DNA from 2 places in the Butyricicoccus sp. AM27-36 genome. Region 2 is predicted to be linked to the other one. Evidence: a T-box and tRNA genes for the amino acid it is inferred to sense, from the RefSeq annotation. Region 2 holds a T-box; the other holds one or more tRNA genes.
The links. The T-box of region 2 lies ahead of DW724_RS07130 (valine--tRNA ligase). A T-box ahead of a tRNA ligase gene usually reads a tRNA of that ligase, here a tRNA-Val.
Positions count from the first base shown of each region.

Region 1: it has a tRNA-Val gene. The T-box ahead of DW724_RS07130 (valine--tRNA ligase) is inferred to sense a tRNA for this amino acid. The anticodon was not compared.

Region 1 is NZ_QUJR01000010.1:61,260-76,858, forward strand. It holds gene DW724_RS12855 (hypothetical protein) at 1-313, opposite strand, end outside; gene DW724_RS12860 (DUF1700 domain-containing protein) at 310-969, opposite strand; gene DW724_RS12865 (PadR family transcriptional regulator) at 966-1,283, opposite strand; gene DW724_RS12870 (D-alanine--D-alanine ligase family protein) at 1,501-2,571, shown strand; gene murI (glutamate racemase) at 2,564-3,361, shown strand; gene DW724_RS12880 (DUF1934 domain-containing protein) at 3,392-3,835, shown strand; gene argS (arginine--tRNA ligase) at 3,876-5,573, shown strand; gene DW724_RS12890 (S41 family peptidase) at 5,866-7,350, shown strand; gene DW724_RS12895 (hypothetical protein) at 7,405-8,436, shown strand; gene prmA (50S ribosomal protein L11 methyltransferase) at 8,741-9,703, shown strand; gene DW724_RS12905 (16S rRNA (uracil(1498)-N(3))-methyltransferase) at 9,782-10,507, shown strand; gene DW724_RS12910 (hypothetical protein) at 10,533-11,315, shown strand; gene DW724_RS12915 (transglutaminase domain-containing protein) at 11,408-12,184, shown strand; tRNA gene DW724_RS12920 (tRNA-Met) at 12,306-12,382, shown strand; tRNA gene DW724_RS12925 (tRNA-Glu) at 12,392-12,466, shown strand; tRNA gene DW724_RS12930 (tRNA-Val) at 12,470-12,545, shown strand; gene yfmF (EF-P 5-aminopentanol modification-associated protein YfmF) at 13,660-14,943, shown strand; gene yfmH (EF-P 5-aminopentanol modification-associated protein YfmH) at 14,940-15,599, shown strand, end outside.
Region 2 is NZ_QUJR01000004.1:117,037-132,635, reverse strand. It holds gene aroF (3-deoxy-7-phosphoheptulonate synthase) at 1-228, opposite strand, end outside; gene DW724_RS07165 (peptidoglycan recognition protein family protein) at 419-1,102, opposite strand; gene speD (adenosylmethionine decarboxylase) at 1,811-2,575, shown strand; gene DW724_RS07155 (aminotransferase class I/II-fold pyridoxal phosphate-dependent enzyme) at 2,832-4,289, shown strand; gene speE (polyamine aminopropyltransferase) at 4,306-5,163, shown strand; gene DW724_RS07145 (saccharopine dehydrogenase family protein) at 5,995-7,254, shown strand; gene nspC (carboxynorspermidine decarboxylase) at 7,256-8,386, shown strand; gene DW724_RS07135 (transposase) at 8,386-8,871, shown strand; T-box leader at 9,166-9,377, shown strand; gene DW724_RS07130 (valine--tRNA ligase) at 9,458-12,079, shown strand; gene DW724_RS07125 (MerR family transcriptional regulator) at 12,203-13,636, shown strand; gene rfbA (glucose-1-phosphate thymidylyltransferase RfbA) at 13,750-14,607, shown strand; gene DW724_RS07115 (YjbQ family protein) at 14,621-15,073, shown strand.

The DNA of each region.
Region 1 (15,599 bases), on a different contig from region 2:
TCAGGTCGATGCGGGAGATATGATCGACCGACTGGATAGGCATATCGCCGTGCTCGATGGCATTCCGGCGGGTTTCGAGGTAATCCTGCACCCAGCTGGTGTCGAAATAGCTGTCGATCTCATCGTCCGGGGAAACATAATGATTGCGGATATTCTCAACCGTATCGGAAAAATCGCGTGCGGCATCGCTGAACGGATGCAGCGCACCATTATAGTACACGCTGTAAAACTGTCCGCCGAGCACATGACCGACCGTTGTCAGTCCGAGTCCGAGCACCAGCACGGCAGCGCAGGCAATAATGAGCTTTTTCATACATTTCCACCTCCTGTACGGCGGCATCTGTTGCGAATCCAGTTAAACGGCGCACGCAGCACGGCGACAAAGGCGCGGAACACCGGCGGCACAAACAGAATGCTCAGCTTGATGGACAGCAGTCCGAGCAGGATACCGGCGGCAAAGGCAGCCAGTCCGTTGCCGAGTGTGACGAGCGCGTTCGCCGGTGTCGCCCACAGCGTGCAGGACAGCAGGGCAAGGACTGCTCCACCGCAAATCAGCGCAAGCGGAATGCCGTACAGAATGAGCAGTACAGCGAAAATCACCGCGAGCACGGTCACAACGATCGCCAGAAGCACGCCAAGCACGGTTGCACCTGCGCCGAATACGAGCGGCAATCCGATCGGGATAGCGAGCAGCACCAGCACAATCAGCAGCAGCGGACTGATACCGCGCCAGCGGCGCTTCTCTTTTATCGGCTGTGCATGCGGTACAGCGGTCAGTTCGCGGTAATCCGCAAGAATCTGCGCCGCAACCTTTGCCGGCTCGCCGAGTTCCTCGATGGCCTTCGCCTCGTTTTCCGGGCCTGCGTCGTCAAAATATTCTTCGTAATAGCGCAGAGCGTTCGCGCGTTCCTCCTCCGGCAAAACCGAGAGCGCACGCCGCAGCGCTGCCATGTAATCTGCTCTGTTCATTCGTTCACCCCTCCAAAAAAGATCGTGTCGATCCCGCTGCGGTAGTTCTGCCAGTCGATGCGGTGCTGCCGCAGAGCGGCTCTGCCGTGCTCGGTGATCTGGTAGTAGCGGCGGTTGCGGCCCGCATAGGCCTGATCGTAGGTGGTCAGGCAGCCGTCCTTCATCAGCCGCCGAAGTACCGGATACAGCGTAGATTCGGAAATATCCAGTACCTTTTGTACGTCCTGCGTGATACGGTAGCCGTAGGTGCTTTCTCGCTCGACTACGGCAAGCACGATGCCGTCCAGCAGGGAGGACGAGATGGGATAGGACATATGGAATCCTCCTCTCCTGTGTTTCTAATAATATTATATTGGATATAATATAGTCCGTCAACGGGTATATCAAAAATAACTATGAAGGAATTGTAAATTTTGTGGGATCAGTGCAGGAAAAACACTGTTTTCACATTGTATTCGCGGAAAAGATAGCGTATAATGGTATCTGTATAAGTATGGGCAGAGGAAACGAACGAAAGGGCGAATCTAATAAATGAAACTGGCTGTATTATTCGGCGGTATTTCGAGTGAGCACGACATCTCGTGCCTGTCTGCCGCTTCTATTTTGCGAAACCTGAATAAAGATAAATATGAAATCTACCCGGTCGGCATCACCCGCGACGGCGAGTGGTTCTACTGCCCGGACTGTGATCCGGACCGCGTAGAGAGCGGTGCGTGGGAGCGCATGACCGGCAAGGTAAAGGTCGTTCTCGCACCCGACCGCGGCATGCACGGCATGGTGCTGCTCCGTGAGGGAGAGATCGAGATTGTCCGTCTGGACTGCGTATTCCCGGTGCTGCACGGCGTCGGCGGCGAGGACGGCACGATGCAGGGTCTGCTCGAACTGGCCGGCATTCCGTACGTCGGCTGCGGCGTAGCCGCAAGCGCGAACACGATGGATAAGGCACTGACCAAAAAGGTCGTTGAGGGCACCGGCGTCCGTCAGGCGCGGTACTATCTGGCGCTGAGATATGACTTTGAGCGCAATGCCGAGGCAGTAATCGCCGCGGCTGCGGAAACGCTGGGCGCGTTCCCGGTATTCGTCAAGCCGTGCTCGCAGGGCTCGTCCGTGGGCGTTGCCAAGGCGAACAATCTGCTCGAGCTGGCCGAGGGCCTGACCGAAGCCTTTAAGCTGGATACCAAGGTGCTCGTCGAGGAGTTCATCGACGGTCACGAGGTCGAGTGCGCTGTGCTCGGCAACCTCGAGCCGCAGGCCTCTACGGTCGGCGAGATCGCTCCGACGCAGGAGTTCTACACCTTTGATGCCAAGTACAAGGACGAAAGCTCGCGTCTGTACATTCCGGCACACATCACCGAGGAGCAGATTGCGGCCGTCCGTCAGGACGCTGTCCGCGTTTACACTGCACTCGGCTGCCGCGGCCTGTCGCGCGTAGACTTCTTTGTCACCCACGACAGCGGTGAGGTCGTTTTCAACGAGCTGAATGCGATTCCGGGCTTTACCTCGATCAGCATGTACCCCAAGCTGTTTGATTACGAGGGCATCGGCTATGCCGAGCTGCTCGACCGCCTGATCTCTCTGGCACTGGAGGAGCACAATGGATAAGCGTGCGATTGGCGTATTTGACTCCGGCTTGGGCGGTCTGACCGCCGTGCGCCGTCTGCACGCCCTGATGCCGCAGGAGAATATCATCTATTTCGGCGATACCGGCCGTGTGCCGTACGGTACGCGCGGCCGCGATATCATTACCAAGTATGCGAGGCAGGATGTGGCGTTTCTGCGCCAGTTTGACCTGAAATCCATCATCATTGCCTGCAACACCGTGTCCGCTATCGCGCTCGACCTGCTTTCCGAGGAGAACGACATTCCAATCATCGGCACGGTAGAGCCTGCCTGCCGCCGCGCCATGACCATGACGCAGACCGGCAGAGTCGGCGTGATCGGCACGGCGGCAACCATCCGTTCGGGTGCATATGAGAAGTATCTGCACAAAAAGGACGGCACGCTCGACCTGTTCACGCAGGCGTGTCCGCTGTTCGTGCCGCTGGTCGAGAACGGCCGCGTGCACCGCGGCGATGTGGTCATTGAAACGATCGTGAAGGAATATCTCACGCCGCTGAAGGACGCAGGTGTGGATACGCTGATTCTCGGCTGCACGCACTATCCGCTGCTTGAGGAGGTCATCGGCGACTTTATGGGTCCGGATGTGACGCTCATTGACTCGGGCGCAGAGGCGGCAAATCTTGCCTCCACGCAGTTTGACCCGAACGAGGGCACGGGTACGACGCAGTATTTCGTTTCGGACGATCCGCAGGGCTTTGACCAGCTCGCCGAGCTGTTTCTGCAGGAAAAAGTCGATGTCGGTGCGGAGCTTGTGGATATTTCCCGTTATTAAAGCTGTTTTACGGCTAAGGAGCATAGAAATATGAAGAAGGACGTTTGGCTGACGATTTCCTCCCAGCAGCAGTTTGCGGGCTGTGACGAGGAGAACATCGACCTGCAAACCGCTGCCACGCTGTACGAGCGCGGCGGAAAATATTACATCGCATACGAGGAAAGTGAACTGACCGGACTCGAAGGCACCAAGACCACCGTCAAACTGGACGGCAAAACGGTTGCCCTCATCCGCACGGGTACGTTTCCCTCGCATATGCTGTTCGCCGAGGACGAGCGCCATGTTGGTCTGTATCAGACGCCGGTCGGCAGCGAAATGGCTATCGCCACCCACACCTCGCGGGTGCACAACACCATCGGCGAGAACGGCGGACACCTTATCATCGACTACACGGTCGAGGTGGACAACTCTCTCATGGGAGAACACCACTTTGAGATGACGGTATCGACCAAACCGAACATTCAGGTCGTTTAACAAAGTAAAAATAAGAGATTTTAGATATAGGAGTGTACACATGAACGCATATGAGATCGCACGCGCCGAAGCAACCCGCGTTGTAGAAGCGGCGTACCGCAAGGCTGTAGCCGCAGGCGAGCTGCCTGAGGGCACCATTCCTCCGGTTGCAGTAGAGACCCCGAAGGATTCCTCCAACGGCGACTGGGCATCCACCTTTGCCATGCAGTGTGCAAAGCCGCTGCACATGGCGCCGCGCAAGATCGCGGAGAGCATCGTGGCAAACCTCGACCTCGAGGGCAGCTGCTTTGACACCGTGACCATTGCAGGCCCGGGCTTTATGAATTTCACGCTGAATCAGGGCTGGTACGAGCAGGCTGTCCGCGGCGTATTCGCTATGGGCGAGAATTACGGCCGTACCGAGAGCAAAAAGCCGGAAAAGGTCATGGTAGAGTTCGTTTCCGCCAACCCGACCGGCCCGATGCACATGGGCAACGCGCGCGGCGGTGTTCTGGGCGACTGCCTGTCCTCGGTTCTGGACTGGTCCGGCAACGACGTTACCCGTGAGTTCTATATCAACGATGCAGGCAATCAGGTAGACAAGTTCGCGCACTCTGTTGAGGGCCGCTATATCCAGGAGATCAAGGGCGAGGACGCCATCGAGTTTGACGCTTCCTGGTATCAGGGCGACGACATTAAGGCGCTGGCGCATGATCTGGTAGAGCAGTACGGCGACAGCCTGCTCGAAAAGACCCCGGAGGAGCGCTTCGCCGTTATCGAGGGTTACGGTCTGCCGACCAACATTGCCCGCATGGAGCGCGACCTCAAGCGTTACAAGATCAACTACGACGTATGGTTCCGCGAGTCCACTCTGCACGAGAGCGGCTACGTCAAGGAGACCATCGACATGCTGACCGCCAAGGGCGCAACCTACGAGACCGAGGACGGCGCACTGTGGCTCCGTTCGACCGACTTCGGCTGCGACAAGGACGACGTTCTGCGCCGAGCAAACGGTTTTTATACCTACTTTGCGGCGGATATTGCCTACCATCGCAACAAGTTTGAAAAGCGCGGATTCGACCGTGTTATCAACATCTGGGGTGCTGACCATCACGGTCATGTAAAGCGTCTGCAGTGCGCTCTGGATGCACTCGGACTGGACGGCTCGCACCGTCTGGAGATCGTGCTCATGCAGCTTGTCCGCATGATGCAGGGCGGCGAGGTTGTCCGCATGTCCAAGCGTACCGGCAAGAGCCTGACGCTGACCGACCTGCTCGACGAGATTCCGGTAGATGCAGCGCGTTTCTTCTTCAATTCCCGCGCGGCGGAGACCCAGATGGAGTTCGACCTTGACCTTGCTATCAAGCAGGATTCCGACAACCCGCTGTACTATGTGCAGTACGCGCACGCGCGTATCTGCTCCGTGCTCAGGAACGCACAGGAGAGCGGCATTGCGCTGCCGGATACCGGCAAGACCGACCTGTCCGTGCTGACCGGCGCAGATGAGCGTCAGCTCATCAAGCAGGTTGCTCTGCTGCCCGAGGAGATCGTGCAGTCCGCTGTCAGCCGCGATCCGTCGCGCCTCAACAAATACGCCGTTGCACTGGCGCAGCAGTTCCATCATTTCTACAATGCCTGCCGCATCAAGGATGCCGAGCCGGCTGTCCGTGATGCGCGTCTGACCCTGTGCCTGGCAGCAAAGCAGACCATTGAGAACGTGCTGAAACTCATCGGCGTAGACGCACCGGAATCCATGTGACAACGTATAGGGGACTTCAAAAGTCCCCTATATACGAAGTATGGTTCCGGAGAAACCATACTTCGATACCCGAATGACGCGCTCCAAGAGCGCTGGGTCGGGGTAACAAAACCCACGCACATGTCGCGGGTTTTGTTGCGGCGCATGCGCCGCTGATTGCAAGCCGCCGTGTAACGGCGGCCGTCTGCGGACGGGACCAATGGCTCGGTTTTTCGGTAAAAAACCTGCCATGCGGTTACGTTTTGCAAGCAAAACGGATTTTTTTGCCGCGCTGAGCGCGGAGGAGACCCACATGAAAAAATTAGCGAAAAGAATAGCGGCACTGGCGATGACGGCGGCGATGATGACCGCCTCCGCCGGTGCGATCACGCAGGACGGACAGAGCGAAACGTGGTTTGACGGCGTTTGGGCGCTCATTGATGCTTTCGGCCTCAAGGCAGAGCATGATCCGTACGTTCTGCAGAACTATATCAATAAATATCTGGAAAAGCATCCGGATGAGATGTATGACGTGCTCAACGACATTCTCTCGCTGCTCGATACGCATTCCATGTATCTGTCGAGCGAGGAGTATTCGCAGGGATTTTCGACGCTTGAGGGCTTTGTTGGCATCGGCGTCGGCCTGCAGGAGACAGAAAACGGCGTACAGATCGCTGAGGTCATGCGCTATTCAGCGGCGGAGGAAGCCGGTCTGCAGATTGGCGATCTCATCGTGAAAATCAACGGTGAGGACGCAACCAAGCTGAAAAATGCCGATGTAGCATCTAAGCTGCGCGGCGAGGAAGGTACGTCGGTCAAGCTGACCGTGCGCCGCTACGGACGGGACATTACCGTTACCTGTGAGCGCCGTCAGGTCAACCGCGTGTATGTTTCCAACAAGACGATGGCGGACGGTGTGGAGTACATCAAGGTCAGCGCCATCGGCTCGCAGAACGACTGGTCGGCGTTTTTGGAGGTTTGGGACAGCCTGCCGTCCAAGAACACCCGTGCGGTCATTCTCGACCTGCGCGGCAACGGCGGCGGCCTGATCGACGCGGCGCTCAAAATGGCCAATGTTATGACACCGGTCAAGGATGCAGAGCTTGCCGGCGTGCGCTACCGCGATGATATGGGCGGTCTGGAGCAGACCTATTCGGCCGGCAATGCGCTGCCGCTTAACAAGATTGTCGTTCTGGTGGACGGCGGCACGGCTTCCGCGGCGGAGCTGCTGGCAGGCAGCCTGCAGGATACCGGCTCGGCGACGCTCATCGGCAGCAAGACCTACGGCAAGGGACAGGGGCAGTTCCACATTGATCTGGTAAACGGCGACAAGCTGGTCATCACCACGCTGGAGCTCGAGCTGCCCAAGCAGGGCTGCTGGGAAGGTGTCGGCCTGACGCCGGATATCCAGTTGGAAAACCGCAAGGTTACGGTCAATACCAAGGATCTCAAACCGCTCGATACGAGCACAACCCTCCGTTTTGGCGACCGCTCGGACGCGGTTTACGCCATGACCGAGCGCCTGTCGCTGCTGGGACTGCTCACCGAAGCAACCGGCAGGTATGACGGCGACGTAGCGGACGCAGTAGCGTCCTTCCGGGCGGCTTACGATCTGCCTGCGGCGCTGTATGCGTCTCCGGAGATGCTGAGCGCACTGGACGAAGCGGTTACTGCGCTGAACGGCCAGACCTATCTGGTGGACGATCAGTTGCAGAGCGCACTTGAAATGTGCAGGCTGGCGGCGGCAAAACCGCAGCAGTATACCGTTAAGAGTGACGGCAGCTGGACGAAAAAGTAAACTTTATCAACTGAAATATGAATATTTTTCATCTTCTTAGGAGGAAGAACAACCTTGGATATTCCTTTATGTCAATCCGAGCATAAACCGCAGCTTTTGCTGAACGATCCGGCGGCAATTCCGCTGTATCATACTGCGCCTGAGCGGTTTGCAGGCGCGCTTGCACCGAATGCCGAATTGTGTGATGCATGGTCTGAAGAACTGGCGCCGCTGCCGGTCGGCCTGGCGCTCGAGTGCCCGCCCGAACCCGATGCGGAGCACTGCGAACGCCCGATCACCATGCACTATATTGAGCAGTGCAAGGATGCCTTTCGTCCGCTGCTGCACGACGATGCGGCGTTCTATTATCTGCATGGCGCGCCGACGTTTCCGGCACTGCGTGCCGCTGTGCTGGCTCTGGGCGATCTGTGCGGCCGAACGGTAATTGCGGAGCTGCAGGTGGAGGACGATGAAGGCAATCTGCCGGACGGCACGGATGTGCGGGCGGCTATCGGTGTGCTGCAGCGCATTGGCGTTACGACTGTGCTGATCAGCGCACACGATCCCGAATCGCTGACGCAGGCGCTCGAAATCGCGGCGCCGTATGCGCGGCTGTCGCTCGGCGTGTGCATGCACGCGGACTGGCTGTCTCAAACCACACTGTACAACACCGAGGTCATTGTGCCCGACAGTACGGAAGCATTTGTCGCAGCGCTGCGCGGCAATCAGGTGGCGTGCAAAACGCTGCCGCGCGATCACGATGATTTTATCTGTGCGCCGGACGGCAAGCACGCGCATTTTATCGCTCCGACCATCGACATTTCGGATGAGATCGAGTGCGGTCCGCATCTGGATGAGGATCTCATCGAAGCCGAGGATGATTCGGGTGCGTTCAAGCTGCTGCTCGAAACCGAAGAGGATGTTGTCACACTGGAGGAATCCCGCTATATGATCTCGCGTCCGCTGTGCCTGTGCGCGGAATCTGCCGACCTGCTGGAGCAGGGTCTGCGGGTTTTTCCGGGACTTGCACTGTATGACGGCACATGGGAGCAGGAAGACGCGGTCATTTCGTACTTTGAGACGAAATACGGCATGATCCGCTTATAGGGGACTTCAAAAGTCCCCTATATACGAAAGACGGTTCCGGAGAAACCGCCTTTCGATACCCGAATGACGTGCCCCAGGGGCACTGGGGCGGGGAAACAAAACCCACGCACATGTCGCGGGTTTTGTTGCGGCGCAATGCGCCGCGGATTGAATGCTGCCGCAGAGCGGCAGTCGCCTGCGGGCGGGACCAAAGACTCGGTTTTCTGGACGAAAACCGGTCTTGTAGTTGCAATTATGCAAGCAAATTGTTATTGAATACCGCGCGGAGCGCGGTTATCTGGATAGGAAAGGCAGGGTGGAACCTATGGACTGGAGAGAAGTTACGATCTACACGACGACCGAGGGCATCGGTCCGGTCGAGGCACTGCTCGAGGACAACGGCGTAGAAGGCTATGTGCTCGAGGATGCGGCGGATTTTGAAGAATTTCTCAAGGACACCGAAATATACTGGGACTATGTAGACGAGGATCTCGTGCGCGAGAAGCGCGCGCAGGAAACCTGTCTCAAAATCTATCTGCCGGACAGCGACGAGGGTGCAAAGCAGTACGCGGATATCCGTGCCGCGCTGGAAAACCTCAAGGCGCGCGATGAGGAGCACGCATGGGGCCGACTGTGTACCGAAACCGCGCTGACCCGTCAGGAGGACTGGGAGTGGGGATGGAAGCAGTATTTCAAACCGTTCCCGGTGGGACGCGGCTTTATGATCAAACCCTCGTGGGAGACGGTTGAGGACCCGCAGGGCCGCCGTATTCTTGAAATCGACCCGGCGTCGTCCTTCGGCACTGGCAGCCACGACACGACCCAGCTGTGCATGATGGCGCTCGAGGATGCGGTAAAGCCGGGTGACAAGCTGCTCGATATGGGCACTGGCTCGGGGATTCTGGCCATTGCGGCGGCTATGCTCGGTGCGGATGTGCAGACTATCGTCGATATCGACGAGAACTGCCTGAAAACTGCACACGAAAATGCGGAAAAGAACCATGTTGAGATCGGCAGGGGTCTGTGCGGCGACGCGCTGCGCGACCCGAAGCTCGCCGAGGACATCGGCGGCGGCTACGACGTGATCGTGGCGAACATCGTGGCTGATGTCATCATCGGCATGTCGCCCATGTTTGCGGATAAGCTGGTCAAGGGCGGTACGCTGATCTGCTCCGGCATCCTCAACGAGCGTGCCGAGGAGGTGCGCGCGGCGCTGGAAAAGAGCGGATTTACGATTCTTTCGCACGAGAAGAGCGATGACTGGAGCGCTTTTGCTGCGAAAAAGTGATTTATTTCAGGATTCACGGAATGTTCACTTGCCAAACGGCTGTTTTTTTGCTAAAATAGGAAAGGTTATTTGATTATTATGCCTCGATTTTTTGTCGATCAGCAGCCGCAGGACGGCGTGCTGACCCTTACCGGAGAAAACGCGCATCATGCGGGACGTGTTCTGCGTCTGCGTGTCGGCGAAGGTGTTACCCTGTGTGACGGTGCCGGAATGGATTTTGACTGCACGGTGGAAGCCGTGGAGAAGGAAGCCGTGACCTGCCGGGTCGTAAGCTGCCACGCGGCGGATACCGAACCGAAGCAGTCTATCACGCTGTTTATGGCGCTGCCCAAGGGCGACAAAATGGAATTTATCGTGCAGAAGGCGGTAGAGCTCGGCGTCAGCCGTATCGTGCCGTATCTGTCCAAGAATTGCGTTTCCCGACCGGATAAGACCGAAAAGAAGGTGGAACGCTGGCGTAAGATTGCTGCCGAGGCAGCAAAGCAGTGCGGCAGAGGACGTCTGCCGGAGGTGGCAGCCGTTGTACCGGTCGCTCAGGCAATCGCGCAGGCGGCGGAAAGCGAAACGGCACTGTTTTTCTACGAAAACGAGAAGCGGACCGGTCTGCACGATGCGCTTGCAGGCGGTGTCAGGGACACGGTTTCGCTGATGGTCGGGCCGGAGGGCGGCTTCGATCCGGCTGAAGCAAAGGCAGCCGTGGACGCGGGACTGCAGAGCGTTTCGCTCGGCACACGCATCCTGCGGTGTGAGACTGCGCCGATTGCGGCGCTTGCGGCCGTGCTCTATGCCGGCGGCAACATGTGAGAAGAAATAAAGGGAGTGTTAAACATTGGCAAAAAACAATGTGGGTAAAAAGCCAATTTCTCAGGAAGAGTATACCACCAACAAAGTGCTCGCGGTATTCAGTGTGTGCCTGCTCGGCGTACTGGTACTGATGATCCTCGAGCGTCTGCTGGGCTACAGCAACACCTGGAAGACCGGCGTGCTGGTAACGCGGGTGCTGCTCGGCGTGGGCATTGTCGGCGCAGCAGCCGGCATTATCATGCTGGGACAGGAGCATGCAGGCAAGCGCAGCAGCGTGCGCCGCATCGTGTGCGGACGCAATATGCTGATTGCAAGCGTCGTTGCCATCGTATTCCTGACCGCGATCAACTACTACGGCACCATGCCGATCAAGGCGATGTATGTTGTTCTGCCGGTTCTGGCAGTGTATTATCTGGTGTATCATTCTTATGCGCCGGAATTTTTCCTGATTGCAGTAGATACCGGTGTGGGTGTTGCGGCGATGCTGGTGATTCACCGTGCACTGGTTTCGGCTAACCATACGTGGATGTCCACCGTGGCGGTAGCAGGTATCGCGGTGCTGGCGCTGATCCAGATCGGTGTTACGGCTTCTCTGCGCCGCAAGAAGGGCAAGTTCACCTTCCGCGGCAGCAAGATCGACACCCGGTTCAGCAAGAACGCGTACCTGATGCTCACCATTACGCCGATCGTGATGGTAGCGCTGACGGCGGTCGTTGTACTTGCGGCAAGTCATGTCATGATCGCACTGGGTGCGGCAGCGGCATATCTGTTCATCACTGCGGTATATTACACCGTGAAGCTGATGTGATAATTGCATTTTTGTCGAAGCGCGGCGCGTTTTGACGGTTAGACAGCGGGCGGCGCAGCCGCCCGCTTTGTCATACCCGAAGGAGGGGACGTATGAGACGATTTTTCGGCTTTCTGCTGACCATGACTCTGCTTGGCGGCGGTGCATTCTGGCTGCCGTATCTGCAGGCGAAGCCGGTGGATAATGTCTATCAGGCGGCAGATCTGCTCCGGCAGGACGCGGAGAACGGCGGAAACGGCGTTGCCTTCCGCGAGGACAACGTGGACGCGGACGAGGTGTACCGGGCACTGGAGGCGCAGTATCCCTATGCATTCGCGCTGCACGCGGTAACACGGCCGAACAAGACCATTGAGCTGAACACTGAGGTTTCTCGGCAGGCGCGGCAGGAGCAGGCGTGGGAGTACGCCAGGGTTCTGGCGGCAGGCTCGGTATCGCAGACCATGACCGCAGAGGAGAAGCTGCGTGCGCTGCACGATACCCTCATCCGTCAGTGTGAGTACGATGTGGATACGGCAGAGGAGGACGTTCCGGACGGCTCGGCACCCGCTTTCGCGGCAGACGGCGCGCTGCTCGATCATAAGGCTGTGTGCGCCGGTTACGGCCGCGCGTATGAGATGCTGTGCAAGGCGGCAGGCATTCAGGTCATCTATGTCGCATCTGAGGAAATGAACCACGGCTGGAATGCTGTGCGGCTGGGCGGCACAACATATTACATCGACTGCACGTTTGACGACCCGATTCCGGACAGAGGCGAATATGTATCCGATCAGTATTTTATGCTCACCGGAGAAGAACTGGCGCAGACGCATACCTGGAATGAGGCGTTCTACGAGCAGCTTCTGGACAGTCTGGAACAGGGCGGGAAATAGCGGAAAAATCGGTTTCAAAACTTTTTCAAAAAAATTTGAAAAAAGGTGTTGACATTTACTCGATTATGGACTATACTAAACAAGTCGTCAGCGAGCGGGCGATAACAACGGAAAAGGATATGGCGGTATAGCTTAGTTGGCTAGAGCGTCCGGTTCATACCCGGAAGGTCATTGGTTCAAGTCCAATTACCGCTACCATTTTCCCTTGGCCCGTTGGTCAAGCGGTCAAGACACCGCCCTTTCACGGCGGTAACGGGGGTTCGATTCCCCCACGGGTCACCACTTGGAAGTTTAGCTCAGCTGGGAGAGCATCTGCCTTACAAGCAGAGGGTCAGCGGTTCGAGCCCGTTAACTTCCACCACGAAAACCACTCACGAAAGTGAGTGGTTTTTCTTTTTGTTTTTTAGGAGCACCGACTTTCCGGGGCGCGCGAGTTGCGTCGGCAATATGCCCTTTCCGGGCGGCAGTTTTTTTCAGCAACGGCTGAGCGGGGTACTCGAACTGCGTAAGCGTGTTCGTCCCTTTCCAGGCGGGAGGTTTTTCGCTGAGATTCAGCGAGGAGTTGCGCTCTGCGGAGCGCGGAGATTCGCCGCGCCCCGCGGCGGGGCAAGAGGGTAGACACCAAGGTTTCTACCCTCTTAACTCCCACTTCCTTTTGGGAGAGTCTGGCGCAGATTGCCGACATGTGACCGCTTCGAAAAGGGGAACGGCAGTCGGGTTACTCTTGCGTTTGTTTCGCAAAATATTCGCAGTTCACAGACAGCGTACTGCTACACATACGGTTTACTCTACGCAAGCGCGACATACCCGTGTCGCGCAAATCCTTGGCACGTTGTAACGCACGGCATCTGCGAATTTAGATGTCTGGTATAATTTATTCTCGTAGGTGCCGTGCGGTATAACGTGTTAAAGAGTCGCGCAACACGGGTATGTCGCGCCTGCGGAAATTTAACCGCCTGTGTAGCAGTAATGTATCTGACCCTGCGAACAGATTGCGAAAAACACGGAAGTAAAAATCCTCTGCCGTTCTCCGTTTCGGAGCGGTCACATGTCGGCAATCTGCGCCAGACTAACAAACAAGGGAAAGGCAGGAGTTCAAAGAGGAAGGGAAACCGTAGGTGTCCCTTCCTTTTTGCCCACCGCCGTGGGCACGGCGCTGTCCCAGCCGCGGGCGCGGCACGTTCCCGCCGTCCGCAGACGGCGAATCCCCCGCTGAGGTTCAGCGGAAAACTCTCAGTCCGGAAAGGGACGAACACGCTTGCGCAGTTCGAGTACCCCGCTCAGCCGGTGCTGAGAAATGCCGCCCGGATAGGGCGAACCGCCTGCGCGGTTCGTGCATCCTAGCGGGTCGGTGCCGGAATAGCCTGCGTTGCGGTTAAACCACCGCAACTTCACATAAACTACGTTTGCGTTACTCCCGCATATACGGTATAATATAACCCGTTAGACAAACTTTTCCGGAATCGAGGGAAATTATGCAACAAGTGACCCGAAAAACGCTGGGTGCGGGAATCAATCTCACCTGCGTGACCACACCGAAGTTTAAGCGGGCAGTGCTGCGCACGATGCTGGTGCTGCCGCTCGGCGGCGAGGATGCCGCGCTGCGCGCGTGTCTGCCGCAGGTTTTGCGCCGCGGCACGGCCAGGCTGAACGACATGCAGGCGTTCGGCACCGCGCTTGACGAGTTGTACGGTGCGCGTATCGAAGCCGCAGTACGCAAGGAGGGCGAGAACCTGTGCATTGGCTTTCTGTCCGACTGTATTGATGAGGCTTATGCACCGGGAGCCGACGGTCTGACCGCCGGTGTGATCGGTCTGCTGTGTGATCTGCTGTATGACCCGTATCTGCAGGACGGCCTGTTCTGTACCGCCTATGCAGAGGGGGAACGCGGCAATCTGATCGACCGCATTGCCGCGCTCAAAAACGATCCGCGTTCGTGGGCGCCGCGCCGGCTGAACGAGATCATGTGCGAAAACGAGGACTACGGCAAGTCCGCGCTCGGTACGATCGAGCAGGCGGAGCGCATTACGCCGGAAACGTTGTACGCGGCCTATCGCCGTGCGCTGAGTGAGGCGCAGGTGGAGCTGTTCTACTGCGGTACGATGATGCCGGATGAGGTGGAAGCGCACTTCATGGCAACGCCGCTGGCCCAGCCACGCGAGGGCACGCTGTATCAGCCGCACACGGTCGTGCAGGCGCGGCCTGTCGGTGATGTTCGTGAGGTCGTTGAGGATGCCGAGGTAACCCAGGGCAAGCTGTCGCTCGGCTTCCGTACCGGCGGTGCATCACTGACCGGCGGAGAACCGGCGGCGTACTGGATGTTCCAGACCATCTACGGCGGCTCGACAAGCGCGAAGCTGTTTCTCAACGTACGCGAGAAAAAGTCGCTGTGCTACTACGCAAGTGCGCAGTTTGTCGCCTCCAAGGGACTGATGATCGTGGGCTCCGGCATCGAGAACAGAAATTTCGAGGTCGCACGTGATGAAATCCTGCACCAGCTGGATTTGTGCCGCAAGGGCGAAATTACGGACGCAGAACTCGAAAGCGCACGCAAAACGCTGGTCAACGGCTGGCGCACCATGCTCGACGACCCGCTTACACTCGAGCGCTACTGGATGGGACAGGCGGCTGCAGGCACGCTCGTATCGCCCGAGGTGCGTATCGAGCAGGTGGCCGACATCACGCGCGAGCAGGTCATTGCCGCGGCACAGAGCACAGCGCTTGACACGGTATTCTTTATGAAGGGAGCGGCAAAATGACAAAGAATTATTCCGCTCTGCACGAGAGTATGCAGACCCGCACGCTGGCAAATGGTCTGCGCATCTGCTATCTGCCCAAGAAGGGTTTCAGCAAGACCTTCGCCATCTTGGCGACCGATTTCGGTTCGGTGGACGCATCGTTCACCTTTGAGGGCAAGCGGTATGACACACCGGCGGGCGTTGCGCACTTCCTTGAGCATAAGATGTTCGAGGATGAGGACGGCAATGCACTGCAGAAATTCGCCCGTACCGGTGCAAGTCCGAACGCCTTCACAAGCCACACCATGACGGCCTATCACTTTTCCTGCACCGACCGGTTTGAGGAGAATCTGAAGATTCTGCTTAAATTCGTGTTCACGCCGTACTTCACGGATGAAAACGTGGAGAAGGAACGCGGCATTATCAATCAGGAGATCCGTATGGTAGAGGACACACCCAATTGGGAGGTGTTCGTCGGCGCGTATGAGGGCCTGTACCGCAATCATCCGGTGCGTGTGTCCATTCCGGGCAGCGAGGAGAGCATTTCGCATATTACACCGGAGCTGCTGTACACCTGTCACCGTGCGTTTTACAGTCCGAAGAACATGGCGCTCGTGGTGTGCGGCACAGCGGACTTTGAGCAGGTATGCCGCATGGCAGAGGAGATTTCACCGCAG
Region 2 (15,599 bases):
GAATTTGCGGTTGACGGCCTTAAACGGCTCGGTCACGCGCTGTACACGCTCGACCACGTCATACGCCATAATGTCCCTTTCATCGAGCCGGGTCGTGTCGCCCATCAGGCCCAGGATGGTGGTATCTGCGCCCTCGGAATAGTTGATCCGCAGCCCCATATCCGTGAAATGCTGCATCAGTTTTTCGACATGTCCTTTGTCGCTGTTTTGCTTGAGTACAACGATCATTTCAGTTCACTCCTTCGCAATGTGATAAATTTTAAGTAGGATTGGATATACGCTTGATTTTTCAGCTTTTTTACAGCGTACGATTTGAAGTATACCATATCAGAGGGCAAAAAGAAAGAGCGATTTACGACAAATCGCCCTTTGATTTTCCACGCTTTTTGCACGTGGTTGCATTCTGCTAACCGGATGCTTACGATGCGTTTGCCGCCTCATCGGCCTTCAGCTCCTTGTATTTGGCGGTTACTGCGCTGCAGAATTCATCCCAGCGGCCGCTGTTGATGAGGGTGGACGGGCAGATTTTGCCCGAAAAGTCCTGATGCTTTTTCAGTGCCTTGGACGGATTCAGGTCGTACTCGATCAGCAGCCGCGCGCACAGCTTTTCGGTGTTGATGAGCGTCTGTTCGTAGTTGCCGTCCGAGTTGACGCACATTTCAATGCCGATGCCGTTCATGTTGCCGCCGTTCTTCTCCATGCCGTCGCCTGCGTGGTAGGCAGTCTCATCATCCGGCAGATGGTGGTAGATCTCGTGATCGTCCACCGTGTAGTGCCACGAAACAATGCCCTCCTCGGCGTTGGCGTTCTGGTGGATGAACGAGTTGTGCGCGGCCGCATTTGCGCCGGTGCCGGTGTTGTCGGTCTCGTGGATGACAAGATACTTGATCTCGCGCTTTTGTCCCGGACGGGCGCGTGTGCCCTCGGGAAGAAAGTCGGTCAGCACCGGAATATCCTCAATGTAGGTCAGACCGGCGTCGGTCTGCGGCTCGCGGAACACGATCCTCTGTGTCAGCATGCCCGCCGCAAACGACACGATCATCAGTCCGACTGTCAGCATCAGGCTGACCCGAAGTCCCTTGCTTCTCTTTTTGCGTGCCATGATTCACCTTGTCTTTTCAGAATGATATCGTCTTGCTTTTTCCATTGTACTACGTTTTACGCGATTTTTCAAAACAAAGACTGTAAACTTTTTGTGATGGCGACACCGTATATGCGGATTCGGTATCAAATTCGTAAAATTTGCAAGATGAACTTGCATTTGTACTCAGATTCCCTTATAATAAAAGTTATTCGGAGAGGCGAAGCCTTTCAGCAGAATTTCTTTGACCGCCCGGTTTCTGCGCGAAAACGGTGCTAAGGCCATACGGACAGCCGGGTCAAATGCCGAAACTGGCAACTTTGTTGCCTTATTGAATTTTATAAGTTGGCTGACTAAAAGCCGTGTGCCGCGGGCGCATCACACTTGTGAAACGATCAATAAGAGTACAAAGGCAACACCGTACAATTAAGACTGCGGCGCTTTGCGGAAATTTTGCCCCCTGATTTCGTTGTGATTTTTTGCAATACAGCAAGTATTGCCGCACAACCACGCCTTATCAGAGCACAAAATTTACTCGCAAATCGCTCTTGCTTCATTATGCGGTATTGCCTAAAAGTAACGATTCTTGCTATATAGACTCTTTCCTCTTCCATAAAACCTACGGAATGTGCAGAAGCATCTGCAAAAAGAGAACGATCATCCTCAAGTGAAAGCGTACCGTGTGTACCCCTTTCGCCTGGGGATTTTTTGGTATTGTGAGGATATGAAATGCAGAACAAGCTCAAACTTTACGGGTTCAACAACCTGACCAAGGCGCTGTCCTTCAACATTTATGATGTCTGCTACGCAAAGACCGAGCGCGAACAGCGTGACTACATCAAATATATCGACCAGCAGTACAACTCCGAACGACTGACCGGCATTCTCGAGCGGGTAACCGAGATGATCGGTGCGCATGTGCTGCACATTTCCAAGCAGGATTACGACCCGCAGGGCGCCTCGGTAACCTTTCTCATCGCGGAGGAGCACATGAAGCCGGCCCTTGAGCCGGATACCATCGTCGCGCACCTCGATAAGAGCCACGTTACCGTGCATACCTATCCGGAGTACCATCCGGATACCTGCCTTGCCACCTTCCGCGTGGATATTGACGTTGCCACCTGCGGTGAGATCACGCCGCTGTCTACGCTTGATTACCTCATCGGCTCGTTCGATTCGGATATCATCACCATGGACTACCGCGTGCGCGGCTTTACCCGCGATATCGAGGGCAAAAAGCTGTTCATGGATCACCATATGACGTCCATTCAGGACTTTATCGACCCGAAAACGCTCGAGCGGTACGACGCATACGACATTAACGTGTACCAGTCCAATCTGTTCCACACCCGTATGCTGCTCAAGGAGGTCGATCTGCAGAACTACCTGTTCAACACCGACATCTATGAGCTGCCGCCCAAGACCAGACTCAAGATTCACTCCGACCTCAGACGAGAGATGATTGAGATATTTTCGGGCAAGAACATCTACTGATTTCGATTGAAAATACATTTTCAATCGAGAAAGACAAACCGAACGATGTTCGGATTTGTCTCACAATAAAGGGGAGGCCAGTGGCTTCCCGCGTAAGCTGTCTGCTCAGGATAAAATGGGCGCACACTGTGCGCCCCTACGGTGACGTTTGTACCGATGGTAAATCGTAGGGGCGAACATTGTTCGCCCACACAACGTAAAAGAGTTACCAAACTCCTGACTGTAAAAAAGTTTTCATTACAAAGAGGGTTATATAATGGATCAATCCCGTGCGCCAATTATGGAGGCGCTCGAAAACTTCAAAGACATGCGCATTGTGCCGTTTGATGTACCCGGCCACAAGCGCGGACGCGGCTCGCCGGAATTAACGAAATTCCTCGGTCAGCAGTGCATGACGGTGGACGTCAATTCGATGAAGCCGCTCGACAATCTGTGCCACCCGACCAGCGTTATCCGCGAGGCCGAGGAGCTTGCCGCGGATGCGTTCGGTGCGGCGCACGCCTTCCTGATGGTGGGCGGCACGACGAGCAGCGTACAGGCGATGATTCTCTCCGTGGTCAAACGCGGCGACGAGATCATCCTGCCGCGCAACGTGCACCGCAGCGTCATCAATGCGCTCGTGCTGACCGGTGCGATTCCGGTTTACGTCAACCCGCAGATGAACGACCGGCTGGGCATTTCGCTCGGCATGTCGGTCGCGGATGTGAAGGCCGCCATTGAGAAGCACCCGTCCGCGAAGGCGGTGCTCGTCAACAACCCGACCTATTACGGCATCTGCTCGAACATTCGGGAAATCGTAAGGCTCGCGCACGCGGCGGGCATGAAGGTGCTGGCCGATGAGGCGCACGGCACGCATTTCTACTTCGGTGAAAATATGCCGGTCTCCGCGATGGCGGCAGGCGCGGATTTGGCATCCGTTTCCATGCACAAGTCGGGCGGCTCGCTCACGCAGTCGAGCTTTCTGCTGTGCGGCCCATCGATGAACGCGGAGCACGTTCGCCAGATCATCAACCTGACGCAGACGACCTCCGGTTCGTACCTGCTGATGGTCAGCCTGGATATTTCGCGCAAGAACCTTGCACTGCACGGCAAGGAGATTTTCCGAAAAGTCGTTGACCTGACGACCTACGCCCGCGAGGAGATCAACGCCATCGGTGACTACTACGCCTACGGCAGTGAGCTGATCAACGGCGACACGGTATACGACTTCGACACAACCAAGCTGGCGGTAAACACGCTGGATGTTGGTCTGGCGGGCATCGAGGTGTACGATATTCTGCGCGACTTTTACGATATTCAGACCGAGTTCGGCGATCTCGGCAATCTGCTCGCCTATGTTTCGGTGGGCGACCGTGAGCGCGACCTCGAACGTCTGGTAGCCGCTCTGGCGGACATTCGCCGCCGCTACAAGCGCGACAAGGCGACGCTCATGCGGCAGGAGTATATCTCTCCGCAGGTGGTCGCCGGCCCGCAGGAGGCGTTCTACGCGGACAAGAAGGCCATGCCGCTCGAGGAGTCGGTCGGACGCATCTGCGCGGAGTTTGTCATGTGCTATCCGCCCGGCATCCCGATCCTCGCGCCCGGTGAGCGTATCACCCGCGATATTCTTGATTATATTCGCTACGCCAAGGAAAAGAACTGCATGCTGCTCGGCACCGAGGACCCCGAGGTGAACAGCCTGCAGGTCATCCGCGGCGTGGTCAGCCCGGAATAAAAGGAGCGTTTCACTCATGCAACTTACCTTTACTGAAATGCACACGCCGACGGTTGGGCTGCAGATACAGGTAGACCGTCAGCTTTACACCGAACAGAGCGACTTTCAGCGCATCGACGTGTTTGAATGCGAGGAGTTCGGTCGGTTTCTCACGCTTGACGGCTACATGATGCTGACCGAGCGGGACGAGTTCATCTATCATGAAATGATGGTGCATGTTCCGATGGCCGTGCTCGGTGAGAAGATTAAAAAGGTGCTCGTCATCGGCGGCGGTGACGGCGGCTGTGTCCGCGAGCTGTGCCGCTATCAGCACATCGAGCACATCGACCTTGTGGAGATCGACGAGCGCGTTGTCGCGGTCTGCAAGGAGTACCTGCCCGGTGTGGCGTGCTCGCTCGACGACCCGCGCGTGCACATTCTCTATCAGGACGGATTAAAGTATATCCGCCGGATTGAGGACGAGTACGACCTTATCATCATCGACTCGACCGACCCGTTCGGCCCGGGCGAGGGCCTGTTCACGATGGAATTTTACGGCAACTGCTACAAGGCGCTCAAGGAGCACGGCGTGCTCGTCAATCAGCACGAAAGCCCGTTCTACAAGGGCGATGCGCTTGCGTGCCAGAGAGCGCACCGCAATATCGTGCACTCGTTTGAGCTGAGCCGTCTGTTTCAGGCACATATTCCGACCTACCCGTCCGGACACTGGCTGTTCGGCTTTTCGTCGCGCGGCGTGCATCCGGTGCGCGATCTGAATCCGGACTGGTGGAACAGTCTGGGACTGGAAACCAGATACTACAATACCAATCTGCATAAGGGTGCGTTCTATCTGCCGAATTATGTGCAGAAGTTGCTGGAAAAGGTGGAAGAATAACGGAATCGTTAGAAAATCACGACGGTTTTGATTGGGTAGCCGCTTGGTAAGCGGGGAATGCGCCGCACCCGCGGCGGGGGGCAAAAAGGGGAGACACCTACGGTTTCTACCCTCTTTGAACACCCGTTTCCCTTGTTGGGATAGCTTGGGTGCAGACGGTAGACTGCGTAAGCAGGAAAAGGGGAACGGCAGTCGGGTTACTCTTGCGTGTCTTTCTCCACCTTTTCGCAGTTCACAGACAGCGTACTGCTACACATGCGGGTTACTCAACGCAGAGCGCGGCATAACAGTGCCGCGCAAATCCTTGGCACGTTGTAACGCACGGCACCTGCGAGGCTAAATTGCACCGAACACCTAATCCGTAGGTGCTGTCCGCAAACTCCAGGCTTACGAGTTGCGCGGCACGGGTATGCCGCGCCTGCTGGAAGTAGCCGACCTGTGTAGCAGTACGGTATCTGACACTGCGAACAGGTTGCGAAAGACACGGAAGAAAAAATCCTCTGTCGTACTCCTTTTCGGAGCGGTCACATATAGGAAATCTGCGCCGGAATATCCCCAAGGGAAAGGGGTGATTCACAAGAGGGTGGAAACCGCAGGTGTCTACCCTCTTGTGCCCCCGCCGGGTAGGCGCACTCCCCGCTGAGGTTCAGCGACCCCCCGCCCGTTAGGGGCGAACCCGCTGACGCAGTTCGCGTCCCCCGCTCAGCCGGTGCAGAGAAAAAGGCTGCCGCCCGCGCAGTTCCGTTCGCTTCTCAAGCGGCAGTTTAACAAATAAAGACCATTCAATAAATCTAAATTATATATACAGTTAAAAATGAGGAGGAATTAACAATGGGAAGAGCATTGATCATCGGCTGCGGCGGCGTTGCCGGCGTAGTTATCCACAAGTGCTGCCAGAACAGCGACGTTTTTGAGGAGATTATGATCGCATCCCGCACCAAGAGCAAGTGCGATGCCATCAAGGAGAAGCTGGACGGTACGACCGCAACCAAGATCCGCACCGCCAAGGTGGATGCGGACAACGTGGACGAGCTGTGCGCGCTCATCGACGAGTACAAGCCGGACATCGTGATGAACATTGCCCTGCCGTATCAGGACCTGACCATCATGGATGCGTGCCTCAAGTGCGGCGTAAACTACATGGATACGGCAAACTACGAGCCGGAGGACACCGACGATCCGGAGTGGCGCGCCATTTACGAGAAGCGCTGCAAGGACGAGGGCTTCACCGCGTACTTCGACTACTCCTGGCAGTGGGCATACAAGAAAAAGTTTGAGGACGCCGGTCTGACCGCTCTGCTCGGCTCCGGCTTTGACCCGGGCGTAACGCAGGCGTACTGCGCTTACGCACAGAAGCACCTGTTCGATGAAATCGACACCATCGACATTCTGGACTGCAACGGCGGCGACCACGGCTATCCGTTTGCGACCAACTTCAACCCGGAGATCAATCTGCGTGAGGTATCCGCACCGGGTTCGTACTGGGAGAACGGTCACTGGGTTGAAATCCCGGCGATGAGCATCAAGCGCGAGTATGACTTCGATCAGGTCGGCCACAAGGATATGTACCTGCTTCACCACGAGGAGATCGAGTCTCTGGCGAAGAATATTCCGGGCGTGCAGCGCATCCGCTTCTTCATGACCTTCGGTCAGTCCTATCTGACCCATATGAAGTGTCTGGAGAACGTCGGCATGCTGTCCACCACCCCGATCGAGTTTGAGGGCCACCAGATCGTGCCGATCCAGTTCCTCAGGGCGCTGCTGCCCGATCCGGCAACGCTCGGTCCGCGCACCAAGGGCAAGACCAACATCGGCTGCATCTTTACCGGCAAGAAGGACGGCAAGGAAAAGACCGCCTATATCTACAACGTCTGCGACCATGAGGAGTGCTACCGCGAGGTCGGCTCGCAGGCCATCAGCTACACCACCGGTGTTCCGGCGATGATCGGCGCGGCGATGCTGCTGACCGGCAAGTGGAACAAGCCGGGCGTGTACACGGTCGAGGAGTTTGATCCCGATCCGTACATGGAGGCGCTGAACAAGTGGGGTCTGCCGTGGCAGATTAACGACAAGCCGGTACTGGTGGACTGATATGAAATTTACTGAGCTTCCTACGCCCTGCTACCTGCTCGATGAAAACCGTCTGGTGCAGAATCTGGCCGTCCTGCGGGACGTTGCCAGACGCACCGGCGCGAAGATCCTGCTGGCGCAGAAGGCGTTCTCGATGTTTTCCGTGTACCCGCTGATTCGGGAGTATCTGGCGGGCACAACGGCCTCCGGTCTGTACGAGGCACGGCTCGGTCATGAGGAATTCGGCGGCGAGACCCATGTTTACGCACCGGCCTACGCGGAGGGCGAGTTCCGCGAGCTTCTGGAGTACGCCGACCACATTGTGTTCAACTCGTTCACGCAGTGGAAGGCCTACGGCAGCCTTGCCCGCGCGGCAGGGAAGAGCTGCGGCCTGCGGCTCAATCCGGAGTGCTCCACGCAGCCGAGCGACCACGCGATGTACGACCCGTGCGGTCCGGATTCGCGCCTTGGCATTACGATAGAGAATTTTCAGCCGGAGCTGCTCGACGGCATTGAGGGCTTCCATTTCCACACGCTCTGCGAGCAGAATTCGGACGATCTGGTGCGGACTGTCGCTGCATTTGAGCAGAATTTCGGTCAGTATATGGACGGCCTGAAATGGATCAACCTCGGCGGCGGCCACCACATCACCCGCGCGGATTACGATGTGGAAACGTTGGTGCACTGCATTGATTATCTGCAGAAAAAGTACAAGGTGCAGGTTTATCTGGAGCCGGGCGAGGCCGTTGTGCTGAATGCGGGCTATCTGGTCGCCACCGTGCTTGAGGTGATGCACAACCATAAGGACATTGCGATTCTGGATACCTCGGCGGCGTGCCATATGCCGGACGTGCTCGAGGTGCCGTACCGTCCGCCGGTGTACCGCGGCGGCGAGCCGGGGAAAAAGGCGTTCACCTATCTGCTGACCGGCCGCTCCTGCCTCGCAGGCGACGTCATCGGTGAGTATTCGTTCGATGTGGCGCTCGGCGCCGGTGAGCAGGTCGTGTTCGAGGACATGGCGCTCTACACCATGGTCAAGACCAATACGTTTAACGGCATGCCGCTGCCGCTCATCGCGGTAAGACGCGCCGACGGCACGGATGAGGTCGTGCGGATGTTTGGGTATGAGGAGTTTAAGCGGAGACTTTCCTGATGGAGACGAGGAGATCGGCTCGGCTGCCAAAGTATGATTACGGAAAGCAGGGCGTCTATTTTGTGACGCTCTGCACCTATCAACGGCAATGCACGCTGTCAACCGTAGGGCGCGACGACCTCGGCGCGCCGTCCCTGCGGTTATCAGTCATCGGTAAAATTGTTGAACATTATATCCGAACGATTCCTGGGGCATATCCATATGTGTCGATTGATTCCTATGTTATCATGCCAAACCATGTTCATATGTTGATTTCGGTTTTGCGTGATGATGGCGCGCCGAGGTCGTCGCGCCCTACGGAATTGGTGCCACGCATAATTGCGGCATTGAAACGGTTTTCCAATCAGGATGCCGGACGCAATTTGTGGCAGCGGTCGTTTTATGACCATATTGTGCGCGATGAAAACGATTATGTGATACGGTATAATTATATTGCCGATAATCCGCGCAGATGGGCAGAGGACGAATATTACAGCAACAGGTAATAAGTTGTAAATCGCCTGACCGTAGGGTGCGCCGACCTTGGCGCACCGCATTCCAGCGAATATCACCGGATTATAGTCCGTGGCATACGCTGTCGTTAATGTATTCCGTTGCTGTGAAATTTGCCCTGCGGTTTACAAACGGTGCGCCGAGTCGGCGCACCCTACGGGATAGCGTGAGCTTGTATTTATCTGTTAGTATATTCGCTGGCATGTATCGTATAGGCAAGTTGCTGTCAACTGCGTCATATCCCTTGACAAACCCGAATTTAACAGCTATAATATTAAAGTTAATACGCAAATGCCGTGAAAAAGAGGAGTATTTTTCCTTTGCGCGTTTAGAGAGGGTGCGGTCGGTGCAAGCACCTCGGCGGGGAAGAAGAAGGTCGCTTTGGAGCAGAACAGCCGAATTTTCGTTAAGCTGTTCCGTCTAACCCGCGTTACGGGGCAACGAGTGCGCGTCTTTACGCGAATTCAGGTGGTACCACGGAGCATACTTCGTCCTGTTGTCGGGATGAGTATGCTCTTTTTTGTTTGCACAGAAGTATCCCGCATTTATATCGTAAATCAAATTGAAGGAGATAGATCAATGAGCGAACTGCCTAAGACCTACGACCCGAAATCGGTCGAGGACAAGCTGTACAAGTTCTGGGTCGATTCCGGCTTCTTCCACGCCGAGGTCAATCCGGACAAGAAACCGTACACCATCGTTATCCCGCCTCCGAATGTTACCGGCCAGCTGCACATGGGCCACGCATTCGATGAGACCCTGCAGGATATCCTCATCCGCACCAAGCGCATGCAGGGCTACGAGGCACTGTGGATGCCGGGCACCGACCACGCCGGTATCGCAACCCAGATTAAAGTAGAGGAGAACCTCCGCAAGGAGGAGGGCCTGACCCGTTACGACCTCGGCCGCGAGGAGTTCCTGAAGCGCGTCTGGGCGTGGAAGGACAAGTTCGGCAGCCGCATCATCAGCCAGCTCAAGAAGCTCGGCACCTCCTGCGACTGGGACCGCGAGCGCTTCACCATGGACGAGGGCTGCTCCAAGGCGGTCCGCGAGGTATTCGTAAACCTGTACAACAAGGGCCTTATCTACAAGGGCCACCGCATCATCAACTGGTGCCCGCACTGCGCGACTGCGCTGTCCGACGCTGAGGTTGAGTACGAAACCCAGCCGGGCAAGCTGTGGCACATCCGCTATCCGCTCGCGGACGGCTCGGGTGATCTGGTGGTTGCGACCACCCGTCCGGAGACCTTCATGGGCGATACCGGCGTTGCTGTCAACCCGAACGACGAGCGCTACAAGCACCTCATCGGCAAGACCTGCATCCTCCCGATCATGAACCGCGAGATTCCGATTTTCGGTGACGAGTACGTTGACATGGAGTTCGGCACCGGCTGCGTTAAGGTTACGCCGTGCCACGACCCGAACGACTTCGAGATGGGTCAGCGCCACAACCTCGAGCAGATTCTCGTGTTCAACGAGGACGCGACCGTCAACGCAAACGGCGGCAAGTACGAGGGCATGGACCGCTACGAGTGCCGCAAGGCGGTTGTAAAGGACCTTGAGGAAGGCGGCTGGCTGGTCAAGATTGAGGACCACGAGCACAACGTCGGCACCTGCTACCGCTGCGGCACCACCGTTGAGCCGATGACCTCGGCACAGTGGTTCGTCAAGATGGCGCCGCTCGCCAAGCCCGCTATGGACGTAGTAAACGAGGGCAAGACCAAGTTCGTGCCCGACCGCTTCTCCAAGACCTACCTGCGCTGGATGGAAAACGTACACGACTGGTGTATCTCCCGTCAGCTGTGGTGGGGTCACCGCATTCCGGCGTTCTACTGTGAGGACTGCGGCGAAATGACCGTCTCCAAGACCGATGTATGCACCTGCCCGAAGTGCGGCGGCACGCATATCCATCAGGAGGAGGACGTACTGGATACCTGGTTCTCGTCCGCTCTGTGGCCGTTCTCCACGCTCGGCTGGCCGGATAAGACCAAGGAGCTGGAGTATTTCTACCCGACCTCTACGCTTGTTACCGGCTACGATATCATCTTCTTCTGGGTTGCCCGCATGATTTTCTCCGGTGTGGAGCACATGGGCGAAACCCCGTTCGAGACGGTTTATATCCACGGTCTGGTGCGCGATGCACAGGGCCGCAAGATGTCCAAGTCGCTCGGCAACGGCATCGACCCGCTCGAGGTCATCGACCAGTACGGCGCGGATGCGCTGCGCTTCACCCTCGCAACCGGCAACAGCCCCGGAAACGATATGCGTTTCTCGGATGAGCGCGTGCAGGCGTCCCGCAACTTCTGCAACAAGATTTGGAACGCATCCCGCTTTATCCAGATGAACCTGACCATCGACAAGGACAAGGCAGTCCAGCTGCCCGCAGACCTTGCCATCGAGGACAAGTGGATTCTCAGCAAGTTCAACACACTGGTTGCCGATGTTACCCGCAACATCGACCAGTACGAGCTGGGTCTGGCTGCCGCAAAGTTGAACGACTTTATCTGGGAGAACTTCTGCGACTGGTATATCGAGATTGCAAAGACCCGTCTGCAGACCGGCGACGAGAACGTACAGAAGGTGCTCTGCTATGTGCTGAGCGGCGCGATGCAGCTGCTGCACCCGTTCATGCCGTTCATCACCGAGACCATCTGGCAGGCGCTGCCGCATGAGGGTCCGTCCGTTATGGTATCCGCATGGCCGGAGTACAAGGACGAGCTGCACTTTGCCGCGGAGGAGGCACAGATGGAGAGCCTGATGGACGCTGTCCGCGCTATCCGCAACCGCCGTGCCGAGATGAACGTACCGCCCTCCAAGAAGGCCAAGGTGCTCATCCTGACCGAGAAGAAGGATACGTTCTCCGCAGGCGCAGGCTTCTTCCCCAAGCTGGCATACGCTTCCGAGATTGAACTCATCGACGCGGTTCCGGCGGACGCTGCGAAGATGGCTTCTGTCGTCACCGGCGACGCACAGATCTATATGCCGATGGGCGACCTCATCGACTTCGAGGCCGAGCGGGCCCGTCTCGGCAAGGAGAAGAGCAAGGTCGAGGCCGACATTGACTTCGTTATGAAGAAGCTGAACAACCCGAAGTTTGTCGATAAGGCACCCGAGAAGGTTGTTGCAGCCGAGCGCGAAAAGGCTGAAAAGCTGCGCGAGCACCTCGCAAAGCTGGAAGAGTCGATTGCAGCGCTGAATTAAACATAAAAAGAGTGGAGAGTGAAGTGCTGTCCACTCTTTTTTCTTAACATTTTCCCCGAAAACACTTGACTGTAAACCCACTTTATCCCTTATAATGTAATCAATAGAAGGGAAGGTGATCGTATGAACATAGCAGAAGCAGAGCGCAGGACGGGCTTATCCCGGGCGAACATCCGGTTTTACGAGAAGGAAGGCTTGCTCAAGCCGACACGCGGAGAGAACGGCTACCGCGACTACACCGAGGACGATGTGCAGACCCTGCGGAAGATCATGCTGCTGCGGCGGCTGCGCCTGAGCGTGCCTGACATCCGCGCCATCGAGAGCGGCGAGAAAGCGCTGCCCGAGGCGGCGGCAGGCCAGCTCGACGTATTGCAGGGGGACATCCGCGAGAGCGAACAGGCGTATGCGATGTGCCGCGCCATCTGCGAGGACAGAGCGGAGTGGAACGGGCTGGATGTAGACCGGTACCAGTCCATCGTACTGCCCGCAGACGACCCGCGCGAGAAAGACCGCATCCCGCCGGCAGGCTGTCCGTGGCGGCGCTTCCTTGCCCGCAATGTGGATGCCGGACTGTATGGACTGCTGTGGTCGATGCTGTCGCAGTGGGTGTTCCGCATCAATCCGGATCATTTTATGTCGAATCTGGCGTGGACGCTCGCGTGCGGGTATGTCAGCTGGCTGCTGACGTTCGTGTTCGAGCCGATGCTGCTGCATTACTGGGGCACAACGCCCGGCAAGTGGATCTTCGGGCTGTCCGTCCGCGATGAGGACGGAGAAAAGCTGTCCATCCGCACCGCATATGCCCGTTTGTGGGGCGTGTTCGGCTACGGCAACTGCTATGCGCTGCCGTTCTTCGAATGGTACTGCAATTACAAGTGTTACCGCGCGTGCAAAGAAGAGGAGCTGCCGTGGGATTTGGAGAACGGGTGCAGCATCATCGTCCGCGAGCGGGAGGTGCGCTGGTATCGCGTGGCGCTGTACCTGCTGGTGCTCGTGCTGCGAGCAGCCGCAGGTTACGGCATTGACCTGTACGCCAAGCTGCCGCCCAATCGCGGCGAGCTGACTCTTGCGGAGTATGTGGAGAACTGCAACGACTGCCTGAAATATAATCAGGGCACGGCGCCGTATGTCCGGCCGGACGGAAGCTGGAATAAGGATTTGGACATAATGGGCGGCTCGTACACCGGATTCTCGCTGGGCGATTCTGCTGTATCCGATGTGACGGTCGAAACCGATGCGGACGGCTATGTGCAGTCTGTGACGGTGGTTTCGGATTCGCAGAACGGCTCGTGCGGCTATCAGGAGCGCATGACGGTGTATTACGCCTTTGCGGCCGCGTATGCCAAATGGAGCTGGCTGTATGCCGCCCACATGAGGGATGACATCATTGACGACGGCTGGGAATACGATGCACCGGATACGAAAAACGTCAAGGAGGCGCATCTCGACGGGCTGGATTTCCGGTACGAGTATGAATTCAGCGGCGCATCGCGCGATAACGCCGTGGACGGAAAGCCGATGCCGTATCATTCGGTGCTGACGATTGAGAAAGAGTGAGGAGTGGAGAGCGAAGTGCTCTCCACTCTCTGCTTTATTAGAAAATTGCTTTCTTATTTGCCCAAAGTGTGCTATACTAATCTCACAAAAACATATAGATAGAGGAATAGCCAATGAAAGGAATCATTCTTGCCGCCGGTAAGGGTTCGCGCCTGTACCCGATGACACGTCCGGTATGCAAACCGCTGCTGCCGGTATACGATAAACCGATGATCTACTATCCGCTGGCTGCGCTCCTGCAGGCCGGTATCCGCGATATTCTCATCATCATCCCGCCCGGAGAGGAAGGCCCGTTCTACCGCCTGCTCGGTTCCGGCGGCCGCTTCGGCGTCAACATCACCTACGAGGTGCAGGAGGTTGCACGCGGCATCGCGGACGCGCTGCTCATCGGCTCCCAGTTCATCGGGGATGACTCGGTTTGCCTTGTTCTGGGCGATAATATCTTCTATTCCCCCAATTTCCAGAACTATCTGGACCGTGCCGTGCAGCAGAAATCCGGCGCCTGCGTGTTCGGCTACTATGTCGATGACCCGCGTGCGTTCGGCGTTGTGGAGTTTGATGGTCAGGGCCGTGCTATTTCCATTGAGGAGAAGCCGCGCTATCCGAAGTCTAACTATATCGTTCCGGGTCTGTATTTTTACGATAACTCGGTTATGGAGATTGCCCGCGGACTCAAGCCCTCGGCAAGAGGTGAGCTGGAGATCACGGATGTCAATATTGAGTACATGAAGCGCGGTCAACTGCACGTTGAAAAGCTCGAGCGGGATTTCGTCTGGCTGGATGCCGGTACCGCCGAGAATCTGCTCGAATCCGCACAGGTTGTCCGCCGCGTGCAGGATGAGAGCGGCCGCTACATCGCATGTCTGGAGGAGATTGCGTACGCGCGCGGTTATATCAGCCGTCAGACGCTGCTCCGTCACGCCGCCGACCTCAGCAAAACGCTGTACGGCCGCTACTTAGAGTGCCTCTAAAGGAGAATCGCAAATGCCTGTTTATACCGAAACCAAAACCTACAAAACCAAGGCCCACATGGGCATGATCGACGTTACCGATGACTTCCGCGCAGCGGTGCAGAACGCCTGCCGCAAGACCGGCATGAAGTCCGGCACGATTACCGGCTTTACCACCGGCGGCGTTGCCGGTCTGACCACGCTCGAGTTTGAGCCGGGCATGGTCTACCATGACCTCAAGGCGGCGATGGACGTCTTTTCGCCCTACCGCGATGAGCAGGGAAACGTCATTTACTATCACCACCACGATACCTGGCATGATGATAACGGCTCGTCGCATATCAAGGCGGCGCTGCTCAGTCCGTTTATCGTTATCCCGTTCGTGAATGGCGAGATCACCATCGGCCCGTGGCAGAATCTGACCCTTGTGGAGTGCGATACCCGCAACCGCGTGCGGGATATTGTCTTTCAGGTGATGGGAGAATAATGCAAATTGAGAATGGAAAGTGGAGAACGGAAATGAGTTCCGTTCTCCATTTTTTTGTGCAAAAAATAAAAAAACGCCTGTAAAGGCGGTTGATTGACAGATTTCCGCAGTATATGCTATACTATACACGGATGTTGTTCCATTAGCGGTCAGATCTTCTTTCTTTCCTCAGTTCGAGGAGGAAAGGAGGTGGCGCGGATGCAGAAAAAGACAGTACAGCTGTTGGTATGTGCAGTGATTTTGCTGTACATTTTCTGTATAAAAGCACGATGACCGCTCGGAGTAGGGCCCGAACGGTCATCTTAGTTTAACTATGATACGGAAAGGTCTGGTTGCTTAGCAACATCCCTTGGGTATATTATACCCGCAGAACCTCGGTCTTGTCAAGCGACAGGGCCGGGGTTTTGTTGCGTCGCGGCTCTCTCACGCGCCGCGCAGCCGGAAAGATTAGCGTCCGCTAACCAAATAGCTTTTCTTTTTTCGATAAATGTGGTATAATATAAGCGTTCGGAAAATTTAAGTACGG